One region of the Streptomyces sp. NPDC035033 genome, then DNA from elsewhere that is predicted to be linked to it. Evidence: riboswitches for the same ligand, from Rfam matches in the RefSeq annotation. Region 1 holds a riboswitch; each other region holds the start of a gene.

What was found. A riboswitch is a leader RNA that binds a small molecule or an ion and turns the genes downstream of it on or off. The one in region 1 is predicted to bind cyclic di-AMP.
Region 2: linked by a shared signal. The riboswitch ahead of AB0E83_RS04145 (LysM peptidoglycan-binding domain-containing M23 family metallopeptidase) and the one ahead of AB0E83_RS16105 (transglycosylase family protein) in region 1 are both predicted to bind cyclic di-AMP.
Region 3: linked by a shared signal. The riboswitch ahead of AB0E83_RS16950 (LysM peptidoglycan-binding domain-containing protein) and the one ahead of AB0E83_RS16105 (transglycosylase family protein) in region 1 are both predicted to bind cyclic di-AMP.
Region 4: linked by a shared signal. The riboswitch ahead of AB0E83_RS11660 (M23 family metallopeptidase) and the one ahead of AB0E83_RS16105 (transglycosylase family protein) in region 1 are both predicted to bind cyclic di-AMP.

What each region holds. Positions count from the first base shown of each region.
Region 1 covers NZ_JBEZUZ010000033.1:57,219-62,701, reverse strand. Annotated here, with positions in the region: gene AB0E83_RS16120 (globin domain-containing protein) at 1-239, opposite strand, end outside; gene AB0E83_RS16115 (cytochrome P450) at 540-1,778, shown strand; gene AB0E83_RS16110 (transglycosylase family protein) at 2,002-3,024, shown strand; cyclic di-AMP (ydaO/yuaA leader) riboswitch at 3,289-3,464, shown strand; gene AB0E83_RS16105 (transglycosylase family protein) at 3,469-4,209, shown strand; gene eno (phosphopyruvate hydratase) at 4,499-5,483, shown strand, end outside.
Region 2 covers NZ_JBEZUZ010000005.1:33,812-39,294, reverse strand. Annotated here, with positions in the region: gene AB0E83_RS04155 (STM4011 family radical SAM protein) at 1-825, shown strand, start outside; gene AB0E83_RS04150 (SGNH/GDSL hydrolase family protein) at 812-1,615, opposite strand; gene AB0E83_RS04145 (LysM peptidoglycan-binding domain-containing M23 family metallopeptidase) at 1,787-2,752, opposite strand; cyclic di-AMP (ydaO/yuaA leader) riboswitch at 2,757-2,919, opposite strand; gene AB0E83_RS04140 (tyrosine-protein phosphatase) at 3,309-4,130, shown strand; gene AB0E83_RS04135 (DUF6126 family protein) at 4,150-4,305, opposite strand; gene AB0E83_RS04130 (helix-turn-helix domain-containing protein) at 4,325-4,954, opposite strand; gene AB0E83_RS04125 (aspartate aminotransferase family protein) at 5,031-5,483, opposite strand, start outside.
Region 3 covers NZ_JBEZUZ010000036.1:36,894-42,376, forward strand. Annotated here, with positions in the region: gene AB0E83_RS16925 (sugar isomerase) at 1-117, opposite strand, end outside; gene AB0E83_RS16930 (flavoprotein) at 575-1,126, shown strand; gene AB0E83_RS16935 (STAS domain-containing protein) at 1,551-1,952, opposite strand; gene AB0E83_RS16940 (helix-turn-helix domain-containing protein) at 2,067-2,399, shown strand; gene AB0E83_RS16945 (hypothetical protein) at 2,576-3,166, opposite strand; cyclic di-AMP (ydaO/yuaA leader) riboswitch at 3,512-3,697, shown strand; gene AB0E83_RS16950 (LysM peptidoglycan-binding domain-containing protein) at 3,702-4,607, shown strand; gene AB0E83_RS16955 (phosphoribosyltransferase family protein) at 4,601-5,483, opposite strand, start outside.
Region 4 covers NZ_JBEZUZ010000021.1:18,441-23,923, forward strand. Annotated here, with positions in the region: gene AB0E83_RS11645 (GNAT family N-acetyltransferase) at 1-1,019, opposite strand, end outside; gene AB0E83_RS11650 (HPr family phosphocarrier protein) at 1,226-1,507, shown strand; gene AB0E83_RS11655 (GntR family transcriptional regulator) at 1,686-2,369, opposite strand; gene AB0E83_RS11660 (M23 family metallopeptidase) at 2,586-3,356, opposite strand; cyclic di-AMP (ydaO/yuaA leader) riboswitch at 3,365-3,525, opposite strand; gene AB0E83_RS11665 (pitrilysin family protein) at 3,723-5,087, opposite strand; gene AB0E83_RS11670 (pitrilysin family protein) at 5,114-5,483, opposite strand, start outside.

The sequences.
Region 1 (5,483 bases):
AACTTGCGGTGGTCGCGGCCGAGCCGCCCCAGGTAGGCGGGCAGGCCGGGGTCGTCGAGGCCGGTCACCACGTGGGCGAGCGCGGCGAAGAGCCGGTCGCGCTGCGGGACCATGTCCTCGGGGAAGAGCGCGCGCACGCCGGGGTTGCGCCAGAAGAGGTGCGAGTAGAAGTACGTGACGGCGTGTTCGGCCCGTCTCTCGACGACCGCGAACGTGCTTCTGAGCAAGGGGAGGTCCACGCGGGGAAATCTAGGGCACGGGCCGTCACGGCGTGATCACGGGACGGTGATGACGTCAGGTCGGCCGGAGGGGCGCGAGGGGCGCGGGGGACCGGACTGTACGGTCGGGGAGTGAGTGAAGGACCCGCCCCGACGCCCGGTACGCCCGATTCCCCCGGCCCGAGCCCGAGCCGGGGCCCGCGTACGGATCCGAGCCCGGCCCCGGCTCCGGCCTCCTGCCCCGTCTCCGGCTCCAGCTCCGGGGCCGTAGGCAGCTCCGGGGCCGGCGGCGGCTCGGGTCCGGGGGGCGCCGGCGGGCCGGTGCCCGAGCTGTTCAGCTGGGAGTTCGCGAGCGATCCGTACCCGGCGTACGCCTGGCTGCGGGAGCACGCGCCGGTGCGCCGGACCACCCTGCCCAGCGGGGTCGAGGCGTGGCTCGTCACCCGGTACGCGGACGCCCGGCAGGCCCTCGCCGACCAGCGGCTCTCCAAGAACCCGGTGCACCACGCCGAACCGGGCAAGACCGGCATCCCGGGCGAGCGCAGCGCCGGGCTCATGACCCACCTCCTCAACATCGACCCGCCGGACCACACCCGGCTGCGGCGGCTCGTGTCGAAGGCGTTCACCCCGCGCCGGGTCGCCGCCTTCGCGCCGCGCGTGCAGGAGCTGACGGACCGGCTCATCGACTCCTTCGCGGAGCGGGGGAGCGCCGACCTCATCCACGAGTTCGCCTTCCCGCTGCCCATCTACGCCATCTGCGACATGCTCGGGGTGCCCGCCGAGGACCAGGACGACTTCCGGGACTGGGCCGGGATGATGATCCGGCACGGCGGCGGGCCGCGCGGCGGGGTGGCGCGGTCGGTGAAGAAGATCCGCGGGTACCTGGCGGAGCTCATCCACCGGAAGCGCGAGACCCTGCGGGAGGAAGGCGCGGACGACCTCATCTCGGGGCTCATCCGCGCCTCCGACCACGGCGACCACCTCACCGAGGCCGAGGCCGTCGCCATGTGCTTCGTGCTGCTCTTCGCCGGCTTCGAGACGACCATCAACCTGATCGGCAACGGGACGTACGCCCTGCTCCGGCACCCGGAGCAGCGGGCCCGGCTCCAGGCCTCGCTGGCCGCCGGGGAGACCGGGCTCCTGGAGACCGGGGTGGAGGAGCTGCTGCGGTACGACGGGCCGGTCGAGCTGGCGACCTGGCGGTACGCGACCACCGGCCTCACCATCGGCGGACAGGCCGTCCCGGCCGGCGACCCGGTCCTCGTGGTGCTCGCGGCGGCCGACCGCGACCCGGACCGCTTCGGCGCGCCGGACACCCTCGACCTCGCCCGGAAGGACAACCAGCACCTCGGCTACGGGCACGGCATCCACTACTGCCTGGGCGCGCCGCTCGCCCGCCTGGAGGGGCAGACCGCCCTCGCCACCCTCCTGACCCGCCTGCCGGACCTGCGACTTGGCGTCGATCCGGGCGAACTGCGGTGGCGCGGAGGGCTCATCATGCGGGGATTGCGCACGCTTCCGGTGGAGTTCACCCCATCCGCACCCCCGCGGCACAGGTGACGTCGTGTCAGAAATGTGATCTTCGCGTGATCGCGGTGCCATCGACTTGTGACGGACGTTCGAATGCGGCTACGTTCGCGCCAACGTTCGGCCCCGCCTCGGCCGTCCCCGCCGTCCCCGCCGTCACGCGAAAGGCCCCGAGATGCTTTCCGGAAACGGACGACACCGTCGACCCCGCCAGGCACCCGCGCTCGTCGTCACCGCGGGAGTGACCGGATCCGCCATGGCGCTGCCGCTGCTCGCCACCGGCTCCGCCTCCGCCGCCGACGCGCCCACCTGGGACCGGGTCGCCGCCTGCGAGTCCGGCGGCCAGTGGAGCGCCAACCTCGGCAACGGCGCCTTCGGCGGCCTCCAGATGACGCAGGAGGCGTGGGAGCGGCACGGCGGACTCTCGTACGCCCCGAGCCCCGACCTCGCCAGCCGCGCCCAGCAGATCGCGATCGCCGACAAGGCGCTCGTCGCCGGCAGCACCGACTGGGCGACCTGCGCCCCCATCGCGGGCCTGGAGAACGACGGCGTGGCGCCGGACGTCCGGCCGGGCCCCGCCGTCCCGCGGGAGGACGAGGGCGGAGTGGCGCCGGAGTCCGGCCGCACCGCGGGCGCGGACGCGGCCGCGGAGGAGACGGTGGAGCGGGCCGGGGCGGCCGCGACGCCCACGGAGCGGGCCGGGGAGACGGAGCGGGCGACGGCGGGGACCGGTACCGCGCCGGCCGCGCCCGCCACCCCGTCCGCGCCGGCGACCACCGCCCCCGCGGGGACGGCCACGCCGCCGCCGGCGGCCACCGCCCCGGACGCCCCGGAGGCCCCCACCGGCACGCCGGACGCCGCCACGGGCACCCCCACCGCTCCCGTCACGCCGCCGGACGCCTCCGTGAGCCCCGTGGCGCCCACCACCCCCGCGACCCCCGGTACGGACGGGTCTGACGCGGCGTCGGCCGCGCCGGGGACGGGCAAGCACCGGGGCGAGGCGGCCCCGGAGGAAACCGGCGTAACGGACAACACCCAGGAATCCGGGCGTCATGCCGCAGGTGCGGACAAGGTCACCTCGACCACCGTCAACGCGGACACAAGTGACGCCTACACCGTGCGGCCGGGTGACAGTCTGTCGGAGATCGCACAGGAGAACGATCTTCCCGGCGGCTGGGACGCCCTCTACGACGCCAACCGCCGTACGGTCGGGGCCGACCCGGATCTCATCCTCCCTGGTCAGAGCCTCGAACTGACGACCCCTCCGACGGAGAAGTGAGCCCGTTTCAGGGTTGAATGTCCGATTTTGGGAAAGTGAGACATGGGTCTCTTCGTCCCAACTGGCGTGTCACGTCCGCAAACTTTGCTTCCGTCAGCTCTCACCTGCGCAAACGAGGGCCGACGGAAGGCAAGTAAGGGCGATTTGTCCGTCGTGAGCCTCTTTGAACTTCGAGCAGGTGTGTGTCTACGGTCGTCACCGCTCGCCACCGCGGGCCCCGTCGACCGAAACGCCGAGTCCTGCCGTCGGTCGCCGGGAACTGTCGTCGCGAAAGCGCCGCAGGCAGGAGTGGGGGACCCAAGGTTCGTGCCGGTCCCGGCCGTCCGGAAGGACGGCCGAACGACCGGCTAGGGGTGAAGCCGCGCGCAAGGACGCGTGGCCGGGCGACTCTTCCAGCCCGAACCCGACAGCTCACCTCACAGGCGTCGGTGAAGAGGAAACTCCATGCTGTTCTCCGGCACGGGCAAGCGTCGTCGTCCCTCCAAGGCCACCCGCGTCGTCGCCCTCGTCGGCGTCACCGGTGCCGCCGTCGCCGCTCCGCTGATGGCCGCCGGCACCGCCTCGGCCGCCACCGCCTCCGAGTGGGACCGCGTCGCCCAGTGCGAGTCCGGCGGCAACTGGTCCATCAACACCGGCAACGGCTACTACGGCGGCCTCCAGTTCTCGGCCTCCACCTGGGCCGCGTACGGCGGCACCGCCTACGCCGCCACCGCCGACCAGGCCAGCAAGTCGCAGCAGATCGCCATCGCCGAGAAGGTCCTCGCGGGCCAGGGCAAGGGCGCGTGGCCGAGCTGCGGCGTGGGCCTCTCCGGCGCCTCCTACGACGGCGGCTCCGCCGAGGCCGCTCCGCAGCAGCAGAGCACCCAGCAGCAGAGCACCCAGCGGCAGAGCGCCCCGGAGCGCTCCGCCGAGCAGCCCGCCACCCGCAGCGAGCAGCGCCAGGCCCCGCAGCGCGCCGCCCAGGCCGCCCCGAAGGCCGCCGCCAAGAAGACCGTCACCACCCCGACCGGCAAGAAGGTCGCCAAGGGCGACGGCGAGTACAAGGTCGTCGCCGGCGACACCCTCAGCAAGATCGCCCAGGCGCAGGGCGTCGAGGGCGGCTGGGCGAAGCTCTTCGAGCTGAACGAGGACGTCGTCGAGGACGCCGACCTCATCTACCCGGGTCAGCAGCTCCACCTGAAGTGACCCCCGCGGCCCCGGTGAGTCCGGCGGCTCACCGGTGCCCGACAGCCCTCCCGCGGTGACCACCCCGGTCCCGAGCCCCCTTCCCCCGTGGCTCCGGACCGGGGTTCTGCCGTTACCGTCCAGTAGAACCCGGGGCTTTTGTCACCTGATGCGTGCTCTTGGGCCCTTTTTCGTCCCAGGGGACGGGTGGTCGACTGGCCGGAGCCCCGGAGCCGGTTAGGCTCTTGTCGCAAGGCGTACGAGACCTTGCGACCCATGCGTCACACCTAGCGCCACATCCCAGAAGGAGATGCTCGTGCCGTCCATCGACGTCGTCGTAGCCCGGGAAATCCTGGACTCCCGAGGCAACCCCACGGTCGAGGTCGAGGTCGGCCTCGACGACGGCAGCACCGGCCGTGCTGCCGTCCCGTCCGGTGCCTCCACCGGTGCCTTCGAGGCCCTGGAGCTCCGCGACGGCGACCAGAACCGCTACCTCGGCAAGGGTGTCGAGAAGGCCGTCCTCGCCGTCATCGAGCAGATCGGCCCGGAGCTCGTCGGCTACGACGCCACCGAGCAGCGCCTGATCGACCAGGCCATGTTCGACCTGGACGCCACCCCGGACAAGTCGTCGCTCGGCGCCAACGCCATCCTCGGCGTCTCCCTCGCCGTCGCGCACGCCGCTTCCGAGGCCAGCGACCTCCCGCTCTTCCGCTACCTGGGCGGCCCGAACGCGCACCTGCTGCCCGTTCCGATGATGAACATCCTCAACGGCGGGTCGCACGCCGACTCCAACGTCGACATCCAGGAGTTCATGATCGCCCCGATCGGCGCGGAGTCCTTCTCCGAGGCGCTGCGCTGGGGCACCGAGGTCTACCACACCCTCAAGTCCGTCCTGAAGACCAAGGGCCTCTCCACCGGCCTCGGCGACGAGGGCGGCTTCGCCCCGAACCTCGGCTCCAACCGCGAGGCGCTCGACCTCATCCTGGAGGCCATCAAGCAGGCCGGCTACGTGCCCGGCAAGGACGTCGCCCTCGCCCTGGACGTCGCCGCCTCCGAGTTCTACAAGGACGGCACGTACCTCTTCGAGGGCAAGGAGCGCTCCGCCGCCGAGATGACCGAGTACTACGAGGAGCTCGTCTCCGCGTACCCGCTCGTCTCCATCGAGGACCCGCTGTTCGAGGACGACTGGGCCGGCTGGAAGGCCATCACCGAGAAGCTCGGCGACAAGGTCCAGCTCGTCGGCGACGACCTCTTCGTCACCAACCCCGAGCGCCTCGCCCGCGGCATCGAGGAGA
Region 2 (5,483 bases), on a different contig from region 1:
TGCGACTATGCCTGCCCGTACTGTCCCTTCGCCAAGCGGCGCGACGGCCCGGAGGCGCTGCGGGCGGACCGGGCCGCGCTCGAACGGTTCGCCGGCTGGGCGGCGGGGCAGACCGGGGACCGGCTGCGGATCCTCTTCACCCCGTGGGGCGAGGGGCTGGTCCGCTCCTGGTACCGGCGGGCGATGGTGGAGCTGTCCCGGCTGCCGCACGTGGAGCGGGTGGCGATCCAGACCAATCTGAGCTGCCGGACCTCGTGGCTCGACGGGGCCGACCTGGACGCGCTGGCGCTGTGGTGCACGTACCACCCGGGCCAGACGCCGTACGACCGCTTCCTCGGCAAGGCCCGTGACCTGGCCGCCCGGGGCGTCCGGTTCAGCGTGGGGATCGTGGGGCTGCCCGAGCACCACGGGGAGGCGGTGCGGCTGCGGGACGCGCTGCCGGACCACGTCTACCTGTGGGTGAACGCGGCGGAGGGGCACGTGTACTCCGACGCGGAGGCGGCGGCCTGGACGGCGGTCGACCCGCTCTTCCCGTACAGCCGGCACCCGCACCGCTCGGCGGGGCTGCCGTGCCGGACCGGCGCGTCGGTGGTGTCGGTGGACGGCGGGGGGACGGTGCGGCGCTGCCACTTCGTCCGGGCCGAGCTGGGGAACCTGTACGACGGCTCGTACCGTGCCGCGCTGCGGCCGCGCGCCTGCCCGCTCGCCGTCTGCGACTGCCACATCGGCTACGTCCACCTGGAGACGCTGCCGCTGTACGACGTCTTCGCCGGCGGGGTCCTGGAGCGGATCCCCGCCGGCCGCCCCTGGGCTACAGGGGCATGAGGTCGGGGCGCTTGGCCTCGACGTGGTCGCCGGAGCTCTCGCCGCGCAGCCGGCGCCCGATCCACGGCACCAGGTACTCGCGCGCCCAGTGGATGTCGTCGCGGCGGACCTCCAGGGGGCCGCGGGCGGGCAGCGGCGGCCAGGCCTGGTCGGGGTCGGCGGGGACCGGCAGGCCGAGGACCTGGGCGGCGCGCAGCGCGACCCGGGTGTGGCCCTCGGGCGAGAGGTGCAGCCGGTCGTCGTCCCAGGCGCGGCGGTCCTGGACCGACTTCAGCGACCACAGGTCGAGGACCGGGCAGTCGTAGCGGTCGGCGATGGCGCGGACGTGCGCGGTGTACGTGGCGATCTTGCCGCGCAGGTGCTTGAGGACGGGCACGTCGCGGGTGTCGAAGCCGGTGGTCACCATGACGGTGCCGACGGAGGAGGTGAGGTCCTTCACGGCCCGCTCGAAGCGCTCGGCGACGTCGTCGGGGTCGGTGCCGGGGCGGATGATGTCGTTGCCGCCGGCGCAGAAGGTGACCAGGTCGGGGGCGAGTTCCTTCGCCCGGGGCACCTGCTCGGTCACGATCTGGTCGAGGAGGCGGCCGCGGACCGCCAGGTTGGCGTAGCGGAAGTCCTCGGGTTCCGGCAGCTGGTCGGCGAGGAGCACCGCGAAGCGGTCCGCCCAGCCGACGTAGGTGCCGTCGGGTCCGGGGTCTCCGACGCCTTCGGTGAAGCTGTCACCGATCGCCGCGTACGACCCGAATGACCCGAACGCGTTCTTGTCTGTTGCTCTCGAATCGTCTGCCACGAAGGCACATCCTTCCGTTTCGGATGTGACCTACGCGACCGTAAGGAGGGGTTGACGGTGGGTGATATATGCCACCGATAAAGAATTTGCCAAGCCGGAATAGCGCGGAACGGGGCGGAGGCCCGGCACCAGGGGTGCCGGGCCTCCGCGGGGCGCGTCGCGCCGGACGGCTCAGATCGAGACGCCGTGCTGGCGCAGGTAGGCCAGCGGGTCGATGTCCGCGCCGTAGCTCGGCGCGGTGCGGATCTCGAAGTGCAGGTGCGGGCCGGTGGAGTTGCCGGTGGAGCCGGAGAGGCCGATCTGCTGGCCGCCGCTGACCGACTGGCCGGCGGAGACGGAGAGGGAGGAGAGGTGGGCGTACTGCGAGTAGTTGCCGTCGGCGTGCTGGATGACGACCTCGTTGCCGTACGCGCCGCTCCAGCCGGCGGAGACGACCGTGCCGGCGCCGACGGCGCGGACGGTGGTGCCGGAGGAGGCGATGAAGTCGGCGCCGGTGTGGTAGCCGGAGGACCACATGGAGCCGGAGGCGCGGTAGGGGGTGGAGACGCCGCCGGAGACCGGGGCGACCCAGCCGGTGGAGGCGGGCTGCGCGGCGGCCGGGGCGGCGGCGCGCTCGGCGGAGCGCGAGGCGCGGGTCTGCTCGCCGGAGGACTGCTTCTTCGGGGCGGCCTTCGGGGCGGCCTCGCGCTCGGCCTTCGGGGCGGCCTTCGGCGCGGCCTGGGCGGCGGCGGGCTTCGGCGCGGCGGCCTCGGCGGGGTTCTCGGCGCCGAGGGTGAGCTTCATGCCGGGGAGGATCAGCGAGGGGTCCTCGCCGACGACCTGGCGGTTGTCGGCGTAGAGCTTCTGCCAGCCGCCGGCGACGTCGTGGTCGGCGGCGATCTTGGAGAGGTAGTCGCCGGCGACGACGGAGTACGTCTTCGGGGCGGCGGTCCGCTCGGCCGGGGCGGCCTGGGCCGGGGCCTGCGCGGCGACGCGCACCACGGCGGGGGCGGCGGCCGGGGCGGCCTGCTCGGCGGCGTGGGCGCCGGTCGCGCCGATGAACGGCAGGGCGACGACGGCGCCGCCGGTGCCGGCGGCGGCGAGGCCCCGGGTGATCAGGGTGGACTTCTGGCGGCGGTGCTTACCCTTCGCGGGCATGGCGAATTCCTCTCCGGCGCCTGCGAGGTGAGCTGTCGGGTTCGGACTGGAGATGTCCGGCCGCGTTTCTCGCGCGACTTCACCCCTAGCCGTCCTGCGTCGCGGGACCGGCGTACTTCCTTGGGTCCCCCGCTCCTGCCGCGCATGGGATGGGGTCGAATTCCGGACGGTGGCAGGATTCGGCGGTCCGACCGGATTGACGGCGACGCTAGACGAGCCGGGCCGGCGCGAACAAGCCGCGGAATTCACCGGACATTCCGGGGCGATCTTCGGACCCGGAATTCCGGTCACCCTCCGTCGATGACGATCCCTCGATTCCCTTTTCCGGGGCGGTGGTTGGACCGGGCGGCCGGCCACGATCCGTCACTTCTATGACCCTGCTCACGCGCGGAATTCCATCTCCCCTTCAACCAGGGCGCGTTACCCCAAGACCCATCAATACGGACAGATCGCCCATTACTGGTCAGGGGGGTGCGCCGCGCCCCGCGCGACGGGATGATTGCGGGGGGGAACCGATCTCGTCCCGGTCCCGCGAACGCCTACCCCAGGAGCATCCGTGACGCAGCAGTTGCCGCAGGTCCAGCCCCTCGAACCCGGTGAGCCCGAGCTCGCGGAGGTCCGCAACTTCCGGGACGTGGGCGGGCTGCCGACGACGGACGGGCGGTTCGTCCGGCCCGGCGCCCTCTTCCGCAGCGGCCACCTCGCCGACGCCACCGAGTCCGACGCGGCCTTCCTCTCCGGCCTCGGCCTGCACACCGTCTTCGACTTCCGCAACGCCGCCGACGCCCGGATAGAGGGCCCGGACGTCGAGCTGCCGGGCGTGCGGAACGTGAACATACCGCTGAGCGACCCGGCCGACGGCAAGGAGTTCTGGCGGTTGGTCCGCGAGGGCGACCTCGCCACGCTGCGGGAGCTGCTGGGCGACGGCCGGGCCGCGGAGCGGATGACCTCCTCGTACCGCCGGATGGTCGTGGAGCGGACCGCCGAGCACAGCCGGGTCCTGCACTCCCTCGCCGAGGACTCCGTCCCGGCCCTGATGCACTGCGCGGCCGGCAAGGACCGCGCCGGGCTCTCGATCGCCGTCACCCTGCTCGCGCTGGGCGTGGAGCGCGCGGCGATCGAGGCCGACTACGTGAAGTCGAACGCGCCCCACCGCCGGTACAAGGTGCGCCGCAGCTCCACCGCCCGGGACGCGATGGCGCCCGAGGTGATGGAGCTGCTGAGCCCGCTCTTCGACGCGCGGGTGGAGTACCTGCGGGCCGCCTTCGAGACGATCGACGCGACCTGGGGCTCCGTGGACGCCTATCTCGCCCGGGGGCTGAAGCTGGCGCCCGAGACCCGGGAGCGGCTGCGGGAGCGGCTGCTCACGGAGGCGTGAGCGGTCTCCGCCCGGCGGGTCACTGGTTCTGCCCCCCGAGCATGAAGAGCAGGTAGAGGAAGCCGGCGAAGAGGTGGCCGGCGATCAGATAGGCGAAGAGCCGGAGCACCAGCCCCTTGGGGAACCGGCCCTCGCCGCGCTCTTCACCGGTGACCGATACGGATTTGTCGGACATGGCAGCACCTTTCGGGGTGTCAGCGCCGGTGCGGGGTCCCGTCGCCGAGGCACAGCTCGGCGACGGGGCTCTGCATCAGGGTGTGGACGAAGAGGAGCTCGGCGCCGGCCGGCCCCGCGGCGCCGATCCGGTGCGGGGTGAGCGAGTCGAAGTGCGCGCTGTCCCCGGGGTCGAGGAGGTGCACCGTCTCGCCGAGCGCGAGCCGCACCCGCCCCTCCAGGACGTGGATCCACTCCTCGCCGGGGTGGACCCGCACGATGTCGGCCCGGGTGGCGGAGGGCACGTGGACGCGCAGGCACTGCAGGGCCCGCCCCGCCCCGCCGACCTGCCGGTAGACCCAGCCGTCGGCCTCGACCGGCTCGGAGCGGCCGGCCCGGATCACCGGGTCGCGTTCGGGCGGGGTCTCCCCGAGCAGCTCGGCGACCGTCGTACCGTAGATACGGGCGAGGGCAAGCAGCATCGGCAGCGAGGGCTGCCGGTTCCCGGTCTCCAGGCGCGAGAGGTGCGCCGGGGAGAGCCCGGCCCGCTGGGCGGCGGCCTCCAGGGTGAGCCCCCGGCGCCGACGCAGCGCCCGCAGCTGCGGGGCGACGTCGGGCACGGGACCGGGAGCGGCGGTTTCCGGGGCGGAGCCCCGGGGGACGTGGTCCATGCGTCCATTCCGCCAGGATCGTGCCTCTGGGGCAAGTTTCTTGCCCCAGAGGCAAAAACCGGCGGGACGGCCCGGCTCAGCGCTGCGCGACCGCCTGCCTGACCAGCGTCTTCCCGAAGTCCCAGAGCAGCCCGCCGCCGCCGTGGGCGTCGTCCATGACCGCGGTGAAGGCGGTGACGAAGCGGTCCACGTCCGCCTCGTCGATCACCAGCGGCGGGATCAGCTTGATCACCTCCAGGTGGTCCCCGGAGACCTGGGTGAGGATCCGGTGCCGCTGGAGCAGCGGCACCACCACCATCTGCGCGAAGAGTCCCTTCCGGGCCGTCTGGAGCATCGCCCACCGGCCGCGCAGCCCCAGCGAGGCCGGCCGGCCGAACTCGATGCCGATCATCAGCCCCCGGCCGCGGATCTCGTGCAGCAGCTCGTACCGGGGCACCAGCTCCTCCAGGCGCCCCTTCAGCAGCCCGCCGACCCGCCGCACGTGCGCGACGGTGTCCTCGGACTCCATCACCGCCAGGACCGCGAGCCC
Region 3 (5,483 bases), on a different contig from region 1:
GGCGACGCGCTCGCCGCGGCGGGGCAGGGCGGCCGTGTGCGCGGGCAGGGTGCGGAGCGCTTCGCGCCAGACGGCGGGCTGGGTGGCGATCTCGACGGCGGTACGGGAGGGGGCCATGCGCACTCCTTGCACGAAAGAGACACTCGCGATGTGTGAACCTGCTTGCGATGTGCATCATTCAAGCAGATTCACGCATGCGTCTGCCAGGGTTCACCGGGCACGGCACCGCGGGACCGAAGCGCCGCCCACGGGAGAAGCCGACCGGCACGCCCCGGCACGCAGACGACCTGACACGGCTTCAGGACAGGTGTGGGTCGCACCTCACACCCGTCCACCGACCGATCAGCCGGCCGTACGAGTACGGGATTCGCCCAGCGGGTCCGCGTCGCGTCCGTCTCGCCGGCCCGCGCTGCTCCTCGGCGCGTTTTCCGGTGTGGTCGCCGTCCGGGGCAGGCGTACCGGCACTCCGTTCCTGACCCGCCGTCCGGAACGCTCCTCGCGCCCAGTGCCGCACGAGAGGGCTTCGCCCCGACTCCCTTGGATCGGGGGCGATTCCATGTGATCGGATGGATCCATGAGTACGCGGACCTTGTACCTGTTCTGCAGCGCGGCACCCCCGGTCTTCGACGTCGCCCGGGTCATCGAGGAGGCACAGGCCGATGGGTGGGACGTCTGCCTGGGTCTCACCCCGACGGCGGCCCGCTGGCTCCACGAGTCCCTGGACGGCCTCGCCGCCCTGACAGGCCGGCCCGTGCGGTGGGACCACCGCTTTCCCGGTCAGCCGGACGTGTGGCCGAAGCCGGACGCCGTCCTCGTCGCACCCGCGACCTTCAACACGGTGAACTCCTGGGCGCTCGGGCTGACGGGCAACTGGCTGGTCGGCGTCGTCGCCGAGGGCATCGGCAAGGGCCTCCCCATGGCGATGGTGCCGTGCGTCAACCAGGCGTACGTCGCGCACCCGCAGTTCGAGCGGTCGATCGAGACCCTGCGCGGTGCCGGCGTGCGCGTGGTGTACGGCGAGGGCGGGTTCGTACCGAACCCGCCAGGAGAGGGCGACCCGACCGCGTACCCGTGGCGCGCCGCCCTGGAGGCGGTCGCGGAAGTCCACCGAGACTCGCGGGGATAGCGGGCGCGACCGCCGCGAGGAGCGCCTCCCGGGCCGCCGCAGAACGGCGGAGGCGCTCTTCCGGTCCGCTCGGTCGAGAACAGGACGGGCCACCGGCGCACGCCAGAACCGACAAGCGCCGTCGAAGCCGCTCCTCGCCAGGTGTGGCCGCGATGCGCCGGTCACGAGGGCGATTCGTCCTCCGGCGATCGCCGGTACGCGAAGGCGGCCGCGTCGGTGAGGAGCCGGCATCGGAAAGCAGAGCGGGACGCCGGCACACAGCAGCGGTCGCCGCCGCATCCGCATCCGCATCCGCATCCGCATCCGGCCATGGGACCTCCTCGCAGGAAGTCGGCCCGGCCCACGACCAGCAGCAGCGCTCAGGCCGTGCCACGCCTCTCGGAAAGGGCCTCGTCGCCGGACCCACCGGAGCCCGGCCGCGGTGCTACGTGGCGACGGCGTCGGCGATCGTGTCCCGGATCTGCAGGACCTGGTCGGCGCCGGTGATCGCGCACAGTCGCCTGATCTGGGCCGACGGCGCTGCCACGCGCAGCTTTCCCGACTGGTGGGTGAGGATCATGAGGTTCAAGAAGGACGAGTCCGCGAAGGCCACCCCCGAGACGTCCAGGATCACCTTCGGATGCGTTGCGGTCGCGGCCTTCAGCGCGTCGGCCAGAGGCCCGATGGAGTGGATGTCGTACTCCCCCCGGGCCTCGACGACCTGCGCCTCGCGGTACTCGTACTGGAGCACCACGCCCTGCGGCGACGCGCCCTCGGCCCCCTGCCCCGTCCATGGCTCACCGTCGCATGCGGACAGGCGTCCGGCGGCGACATCGTCCCAGGGCATACGGGAACTCCCTCCGACTGATCCCTCCGTCGGAGGGGTGTAGGACGTCTGATGCAGGAAAGTTATGTCATGCATTTCCCTTCTGGCAAGCCCGGTCGCGTAAAATCCAGGACCATGCTTGGAGTCCCTGAATCCCACACCGGATGGACGTTCATCACGAACCACGCCCGTGTACTGGCTGCGATCGCGGACAACCCGAACGCCCGCATCCGTGACATCGCCGCACGGTGCCGGCTCACCGAGCGCGCCGTGTCGCGGATCATCGTCGACCTCGAACGGGACGGCTACCTCTCCCACACGCGAGAGGGGCGGACGAACACCTACCGCATAGAGCCGGGCAAGGCGCTGCGCCACCCCGCGGAAGCGGGGCTCCCCTTGGCCTCGCTCCTCTCCCTGCTCGTGCAGAACGAGGCGGAGCGCGCCGGCCAGCAGCCGGTCTCCCACTAGAGGGCGGCTTCGAAAGGGCCGGGCTCGATGACGGCGGGGTGGACGAGGAGCCCGGCGCCGACCGGCACGGCGGGCAGCGGGCCCGGGCCCCGGCGCCCTCGATGCGAGCCCCGCCCGCGAGGCGCTTGAGGGGTGAACCCTTCGGCGGTGCCGGGCCGCCGGGCGTCGGGCGTCGCTCAGCGGCCGGCCAGGGCCGCCCGTCGGATCGTGGCGTCGAGGAGCGCGAGCGCGTCCTCGGCGGTGCGGCCGGGGGCGCGGTTCCAGGGGCCGATGAGGCCGTGCCACCCCCGGGACCGCAGCTCGGTCATGATCCAGGCGCCGGCCTCGTTCATGGTCGCGGCGCTGCCGTGGCCGAGCCGGTGGGCGGCGAGCAGGGCGCCGCAGACGCAGCGCGCGCCCCGCACGTCCCGCAGCTTGTACGGGGTGTTCTGCCAGCCCCATTCCGTCAGCACCCGGCGCGCGTGGGCCAGGTGGACGGAGGGCCGCACGTCGGGGCGGCCGATCCGGCGCCAGACGTGCAGCCGGTCGGGGAGGACGGCCCCGATCCGGCCGGGCAGCGGGCGCTCGGCCGGCGGGGCCGGCGGCAGGGCGTCGAGCGCGTCGGCGACGAGCCGGTCCACGGGGACGGAGAGCAGGCGCCGCCAGGGCTCCGGGTCGGGCGTCGGGCGGGCGGGGAGGAGCATCCGCTCCCAGGCGGCGCTCTCGCAGAGCCGGGCCGCCTCGCGGTCGAGGGCGTCCGGGTCGAGCAACGGGATGGAGGACGACATTCCCGCATCATTAAGGATGAATGTCTGTTTTGCGACATATGCTCCGCGCGTGTCGTTCACCACTCCCCCGGTCGTCGCCGACACGCCCGAGCAGGGGCATTACGCCACACTGCCCCCGAAGGGAATGAGACGGCCTATTCGGACATTTCTTTTTCCGTGACGCGACTCACTTTTCCCGCCTCCCCGGCGGGCCCCGTTCCGTCACGAGCCGGACGGCGCAAGGGATTCGGGAGGGGCCGCCGGAACGGTCGATCTTGAATTCCGGGCGAGCGATCTTTGCCGTTCCTTTTCCCGCGCTTTCACGTCTTGTTCCCCGCCGCATTTCTCGCCTACGGTCACCCCCATTCGAGCGGATCGCCGAATCCTGCCACCGCTCGGAAGACCTCCCATTGCACCCGACGGCAGGAGCGGGGGACCCACCACACCGCCGGTCCGGCTCTCCGGAACGGCTCGGGGTGAAGCCGCGTGCGCGCGGCCGGACACCTCCCGTCCGAACCCGACAGCTCACCTCGCAGGCGCCGGAGAGGAAACCGTCATGGCCGCTCACGGCAAGCACCGCCGCCCCCGACGCCGTCCCGTCTCCCGTGGTCTCGCCTTCGCGGGCACCGGCGGGGTCGCCCTGGCCCTCCCCCTGGTCGCGCCCGCCACGGCCGGCGCCGCGCCCGTCGCGCAGTCCGCCGCCGCGCCCTCGGCCGCCGCCCCCGCCGCCGTGACCGCCGCGCAGAACGCCGCCCCGGCCACCGCGCCGAAGGCCCCCGCCGCCCGCGCGTACACCGTGGTGAAGGGCGACTCGCTTTCCCTCATCGCCCACCGGAAGGGAATTCAGGGCGGCTGGAAGGCGCTTTACCAGGCGAACAGGACGGCCGTCGGTGACAATCCGTCACTCATTCACCCGGGCCTCGAACTGACGATTCGTCGGGATTCCGCGAAGGCCGCCCCCGCGCCGGAGAAGACGACCCGGAAGCCGGCCCAGAAGTCGGCCGGGAAGGCCGCGCCGAAGACCGTGACGAAGACCTCGGCGAAGCCCGCCTCCACCGGTTCCGCCGAACGGGCGAGCCGGTCCGCGAGCCGCGCCGCCGCCCCCGCCGTCCAGGCCGCTCCCGCCGCCGCCACCCGGTACGCCGACAACCTCGACGGCTGGATCCGCGAGTCGCTGGACGTCATGGCCCGCTACGGCATCCCCGGCTCGTACGACGGCATCCTCCGCAACGTCATGCGCGAGTCCTCCGGCAACCCCCGCGCCATCAACCTCTGGGACTCCAACGCCGCGAAGGGCATCCCCTCCAAGGGCCTCCTCCAGGTCATCGACCCGACGTTCGCCGCCTACCACGTGCCGGGCACCTCGCTCGACCCGTACGACCCCGTCGCGAACATCACCGCCGCCTGCAACTACGCGGCCGACCGGTACGGCTCCATCGACAACGTCAACGGCGCCTACTGACCCGCCCCGGCCGCCGCCCCGAAGTGGCGGCCGAACCAGGCGGTGGCCAGCTCCGCCACCTCCTCCAGGGCCCCCGGCTCCTCGAAGAGGTGGCCGGCGCCGGGCACGACCTCCAGCCGGCTCTCGCAGCGCAGCATCTCCCCGGCCCGCCGGTTGAGGTCGAGGACGAGGTCGTCGCTCCCGCCGACGATCAGCAGGGTCGGGGCCCTGACCCCGGCGAGCCGCTCCTCCGCCAGGTCGGGACGGCCGCCCCGCGACACCACGGCGGCCACGTCGTCGCCCGGTTCGGCCGCCGCCCACAGCGCCGCGGCCGCCCCGGTGCTCGCGCCGAAGTAGCCCCGCGGCAGCCCTCCGGTCACGGCCTCGCCGGCCGCCCAGGCGGCGGCGCGGCCCAGCCGTTCGGCGAGGAGCGGGGTGTCGAAGACGCGGGAGCGGTCGGCCGCCTCGGCCTCGGTGAGCAGGTCGAAGAGGAGCGTCCCGAGCCCCGCCCGGTTCAGGGCGGCGGCCACCTCCCGGTTCCGGGGGCTGTGCCGGCCGCTGCCGCTGCCGTGGGCGAAGAGGACGAGCCCGGCCGCCCCGTCGGGCACCGCCAGGTCGCCCGGCAGCACCGGTCCCCCGGCCGGGATCCGTACGGCGGTGTTCTGGACGGCCGGACCGTGCTCCGCGCGGCTCCGCGCGAGCAGGGCCACCACCTCGGCGTCCGGCGTCTGGTCGAACCGCCGGTAGAACTGGCCGACCGCGGCGAACCCCACCGGGGTGTGGACGGCGACCGTCTCGTCGGCCTCGCCCCCGAGCCGGGCCGTCCAGTCGTGCGGGGCGACCGGGACGGCGAGGACGATCCGGCCGGCCCCGCCGGCCCGTACCGCCCGGCACGCG
Region 4 (5,483 bases), on a different contig from region 1:
CGGCCCTCGGGGCCGCTCTCGGCGTATCCGGCGGAGAGGACGACGAGGCCGCGCACCCCGTGCTCGCCGCAGTCGGCGACGACCTCGGGGACCCGCTCGGCGGGGACGGCGACGACCGCGAGGTCGACGGGGGCGCCGATGGCGGCGACGGAGGGGAAGGCGGGCACGCCGTCGAGGTCGGCCGTGGCGCCGAGCGCGGGGTTGACGGCGTACGCCTCTCCGGTGAAACCGGCCCCCAGCAGGTTCCGCAGCACCGTCCGGCCGACGCCGCCGGGGGCGCGGCCGGCGCCGACGACGGCGACCGAGCGGGGGGCGAGGAGGCGCTGCACGGAGCGGGCCTCGGCGCGCTGCTCCCGGCCGCGCTGGACGGCGAGGGAGCGGTCGGTCGGCTCCAGGTCGAGGTGGAGCCGGACGGAGCCGTCCTCGAAGCTGCGCTTCTGGGTGTAGCCGGCGTCCGTGAACACCTTGATCATCTTGGTGTTGGCGGGGAGCACCTCGGCGGCGAAGCGGCGGATGCCGCGCTCGCGGGCGACGGCCGCGATGTGTTCGAGGAGGGCGGAGGCGACGCCGCGGCCCTGGTGGGCGTCCTGGACGAGGAAGGCGACCTCGGCCTCGTCGGCGGGGGCGGAGGCGGGGCGGCCCCGGTCGTCGATGCGGTCGTAGCGGACGGTCGCGATGAACTCGCCGCCGACGGTGGCGGCCAGGCCGACCCGGTCGACGAAGTCGTGGTGGGTGAAGCGGTGGACGTCCTTGGCGGAGAGCCGGGGGTAGGGGGCGAAGAAGCGGTAGTACTTCGACTCGTCCGAGACCTGCTCGTAGAAGCTGACGAGCCGGTCGGCGTCGTCGGCGGTGATGGGGCGGACGCGCGCGGTGCCGCCGTCCCGGAGCACGATGTCGGCCTCCCAGTGGTCGGGGTAGGCGTGCTCCTCCGGGGCCGGGCGCTCCCCCGCCCCGCCCGGCCCGCCCGGCCCGCCCGTCCCGTCGCCCGGTCCGTCCGTCTGTTCCGACGCGCTCCGCATGGGGCACAGCCTACGGCGGGGGTGCGACACCGGCACCGTCCGCGCGCCCCCTCCTCGGCGGCACACGGCTCGCGCGCCCTTCCCGCCCCGTGCAAGGTGGGGAGGGCCGGACGTCGCACGGGTGCGGGACGAAGGTCGGCACGAGCACGCCGCATCCCGTGAGAGACTGGTCTAGACAACCCGCTGAAGACCTGAAGGGCAACACCATGGCTGAGCGCCGCGTCAACGTCGGCTGGGCCGAGGGCCTGCACGCCCGCCCCGCCTCCATCTTCGTCCGTGCCGCCACGGCCTCCGGTGTCCCGGTGACCATCGCCAAGGCCGACGGCAACCCGGTGAACGCCGCGTCGATGCTCGCGGTGCTCGGTCTGGGCGCGCAGGGCGGCGAGGAGATCGTGCTCGCCTCGGACGCCGAGGGCTCCGAGGCCGCGCTGGACCGCCTCGCCAAGCTGGTCGCCGAGGGTCTCGAGGAGCTCCCCGAGACGGTCTGACCCAGCGGGTCGTCCCCGGCTCTCCCGGACGGCCGTGTTCCCGGAAATTCCCGGCGGACACGGCCGTCCGGCATTTCCGGGACCCCGGCCATCCACCGCTTCCGGACCTTGAATTCCCCTTTTCCGGGCAGCACGGAAAAGGCTCTGGAATAGCCGCTCTTTTTATACGGCGCCCGTGTTAATTCCGGACGCTCGCCGTGTTGACGGCATGTTGCGAAACCCTCACACGCCCCCGCTCCAGCCGTTTCAGCCGGTGCAGCGGGAGGGCGTGCTCCACGTGGAGCGCGGTCAGCGCGCGGGCCCGCTCGGCGTCCCCGCGCGCGAGGGCGTCCACGATCGCCCCGTGCTCGGCCCACGCCTCGACGGGCCGCTCCGGCCGGTCGACCACGTACATCCAGGCGATCTTGTGCCGCAGCTGGGTGAGCAGGGCGGTCAGGGCCGGGCTGCCGGACGCCTGCGCGAGCGTCTCGTGGAACCAGCCGCCGAGCGCCCGCAGGTCCTCGCCCTGCCCCTGCCTGGCCCGCTCCTGCCCCAGCCTGACCAGGCCGCGCAGCACCTTGAGGTGCGCCTCGGTCCGCCGCTGGGCGGCCCGCGCGGCCCCGAGCGGCTCCAGCAGCGACCGTACGTCGAGGAGGTCGGCGGCCTCCTGGTCGGTGGGCTCGGCGACCTGGGCGCCGGCATGCCGCCGGCTGACGACGAAGCCCTCCGACTCCAGGGTGCGCAGGGCCTCGCGGACGGGGACGCGGGAGACGCCGTAGCGGCGCGCCAGCTGCTCCTCGGTCAGCCGGCTGCCGGGCGCGAAGACCCCCGAGACGATGTCGTCCCGAATCGCCGTGCATACCGACTGCGCGGGAACCCGCATCTTCCGACCTCCGCTTCCGATCCGCGCGCACCGAATTCGAGCGACGCCTTTTCAGTGACTCTAGCGACGCCTGTCAAGCGACTCCATTGCAGCACACCGGAAATTCCGAAGCCCCCACGGAATTCGGCCGGTACAGGGCAGCGAAAAGGCCCCGGCTCGCCAGGAGCCGGGGCCTTTCGGCGCGAAGGGGACGCGCAGCGGGTCAGAGGCGGCGGGTCAGAGGCTGACGCCTCGGGCGCGGAGGTACGCGACGGGGTTGATGTCGGAGCCGTACTCGGCGGTGGTCCGGGCCTCGAAGTGGAGGTGCGGGCCGGTCGAGTTGCCGGTCGAGCCGGAGACGCCTATCTGCTGGCCGGGCTCGACGGTCTGGCCGACGTAGACGCCGATGGACGACAGGTGGCCGTACTGGGTGTAGGTGCCGTCGTTCATCCGGATCACGATGTTGTTGCCGTACGCGCCGCCCCAGCCGGCCTCGACGACGGTGCCGGAGCCGACGGAGACGACCGAGCTGCCGTAGGCGGCGTGGAAGTCGACGCCGGAGTGGCTGCCGGAGGACCAGAGCGAGCCGCCGGTCTGGTAGCCGGTGGAGACGTACGAGCCGGCGACCGGGAGGTTGAAGGAGGCGAGCCGGCGGCGCTCGGCCTCGCGGGCGGCGCGCTCCTTCTCCTCGCGGATCTCCTGGGCGCGGGCCTCGGCCTTGCGCTTCGCCTCGGCGCGCGCCTTGGCCCGGGCCTCGGCCTCGGCGACCTCCTGCTCCTGGGCGGCGACCTGGGCGCTGATCTGGTCGGCGATGGACTCGTCGGCGATCACCTGGGTGAGGCCGGTGTCCTCGGCGGAACGGTCGTCCGTGTCGGCGGCGAGCGCCGGGGAGGCGAGGGTGCCGACGACGCCGGTGGTGGCGAGGGCGGCCACGCCGGCGATGCCGGCGCCGCGGCGAGCCAGACGGCTCGCACCACGATGCTTCCCGGTGGCACGGGTGAACGCCAAGGCTGTTCCTTTCCTTCCTTCTCGCCTACCGGGTTAGCTGACGGGTTCGGAGCAGGAAGGTCTCCTACGGGCCCCTCCGCGTGGCGAAGGCGTCCGATTCACCCCAGGGACTGGGTGGGTCCCCGGCTCCCCGGGCTCGCGCCTGACGGGGACTCGGCGATGACTGTCCGGTGCCGCGGGTGCGGCGCGTGCGTCGGCCGGACAGCCGGGACGACGCTAGGCCGGACGGATGTCAATCGCCAAACAGACGCGCCGATTTGTAAGACATGCCACAAGGCATATGATCACCGTTGACTCGATAACGGACAAAGCGGAGGTCTCCGGCGTTTCTTCACGCTGGAGACCTCCGCCCGGGCTGACTCCGGGTCAGCTCACCACGGTCACCTCGCCGATGCCGAGGGCCCGCACGGGCTCCTCGATCTGCGACGCGTCGCCCACCAGGACGGTGACGAGCCGGTCCACCGGGAAGGCGCTGACGACGGCGGCCGTGGCCTCGACCGTGCCGGTCTCGGCGAGCCGCGCGTACAGCCGCGCCTGGTAGTCGTCCGGGAGGTGCTGCTCGACCTGGTCGGCGAGGGTCCCGGCGACCGAGGCGGCCGTCTCGTACTTGAGCGGGGCCACGCCCACCAGGTTCTGCACGGCGACGTCCCGCTCGGCGTCGGTCAGACCGCCCTCGGCGAGGGTGCGGAGCACCTTCCACAGGTCGTCCAGGGCCGGACCGGTGTTGGGGGTGTCGACCGAGCCGCTGATGGCGAGCAGCGAGGCGCCGTGCCCCTCGCCGTCCGAGCGCAGCACCTGGCCGAAGGCGCGCACGCCGTACGTGTACCCCTTCTCCTCGCGCAGGACGGCGTCCAGACGGGACGTCAGGGTGCCGCCGAGGCAGTAGGTGCCGAGGACCTGCGCGGCCCAGACCGCGTCGTGCCGGTCCGGGCCGACCCGGCCGATGAGCAGCTGGGTCTGGACGGCGCCGGGGCGGTCGACGATGACGACCCGGCCGGTGTCGTCGCCGGTGATCGGCTCCATCGGGCGCGGAGCGGCGGGCTTGCCGGTCCAGCCGCCGAGCGTCTCGGCGAGGACCTCGTCCAGGTCGACGCCGGTGAGGTCGCCGACGACGACCGCGGTGGTGGCGGCGGGCCGCACGTGGGCGTCGTAGAAGGCGCGGACGGCGTCGGCGTCGATGGCCTCCACGGTCTCCTTGGTGCCCTGGCGCGGCCGGGAGATGCGGGCGGTGGCCGGGAAGAGCTCCTTGTAGAGCTGCTTGGCGGCGCGGCGGCTCGGGTTGGCGGCCTCGTGCGGGATCTCGTCCAGCCGGTTGGCCACCAGGCGCTTGACCTCGTCGGCGTCGAAGGCCGGGGAGATCAGGGCCTCGGCGACGAGGCCGAGCGCCTTGGGGAGCCGGGAGACCGGGACCTCCAGGGAGACCCGGACGCCGGGGTGGTCGGCGTGCGCGTCGAGGGTGGCGCCGCAGCGCTCCAGCTCGGCCGCGAACTCCTCGGCGCCGCGTTCGGTGGTCCCCTCGGAGAGGGCGCGCGCCATGATGGTGGCGACGCCGTCCAGGCCCTCGGGCTCGGCGTCCAGCGGGGCGTCGACGAAGATCTCGACGGCGACGACCTGCTGGCCGGGACGGTGGCAGCGCAGCACGGTCAGCCCGTTGTCGAGCGCGCCGCGCTCGGGGGCCGGGAAGGCCCACGGCCTGGCCGCGCCGGCCTGCGGCCGCGGGTGGAACTCCATGCTGGTCAGAGACACGGCGGCGTCGGTCACTGGTCCGCTCCCTCTTCGTCGTCGCCCTCGGCGCTGTCTTCGGTCTCCACCGGCTCGTACACCAGCACCGCGCGGTTGTCGGGGCGCAGCCGGGCGGCGGCCACCTCGCGGACCTCGTCGGCGGTGATCGCGAGGACGCGGTCGACGGCGGTCAGGGCGAGCTGCGGGTCGCCGAACAGGACGGCGAAGCGGCACAGTTCGTCGGCGCGGCCGGCCACCGTGCCCAGCCGGTCGAGCCATTCGCGCTCCAGCTGGGCCTGGGCGCGCTCCATCTCCTCCGCGGTCGGGCCCTCGGCGGCGAAGCGGGCCAGCTCCTCGTCGACGGCCGCCTCGATGGCGGGGACCTCGACGCCGCCGGAGGTCTTG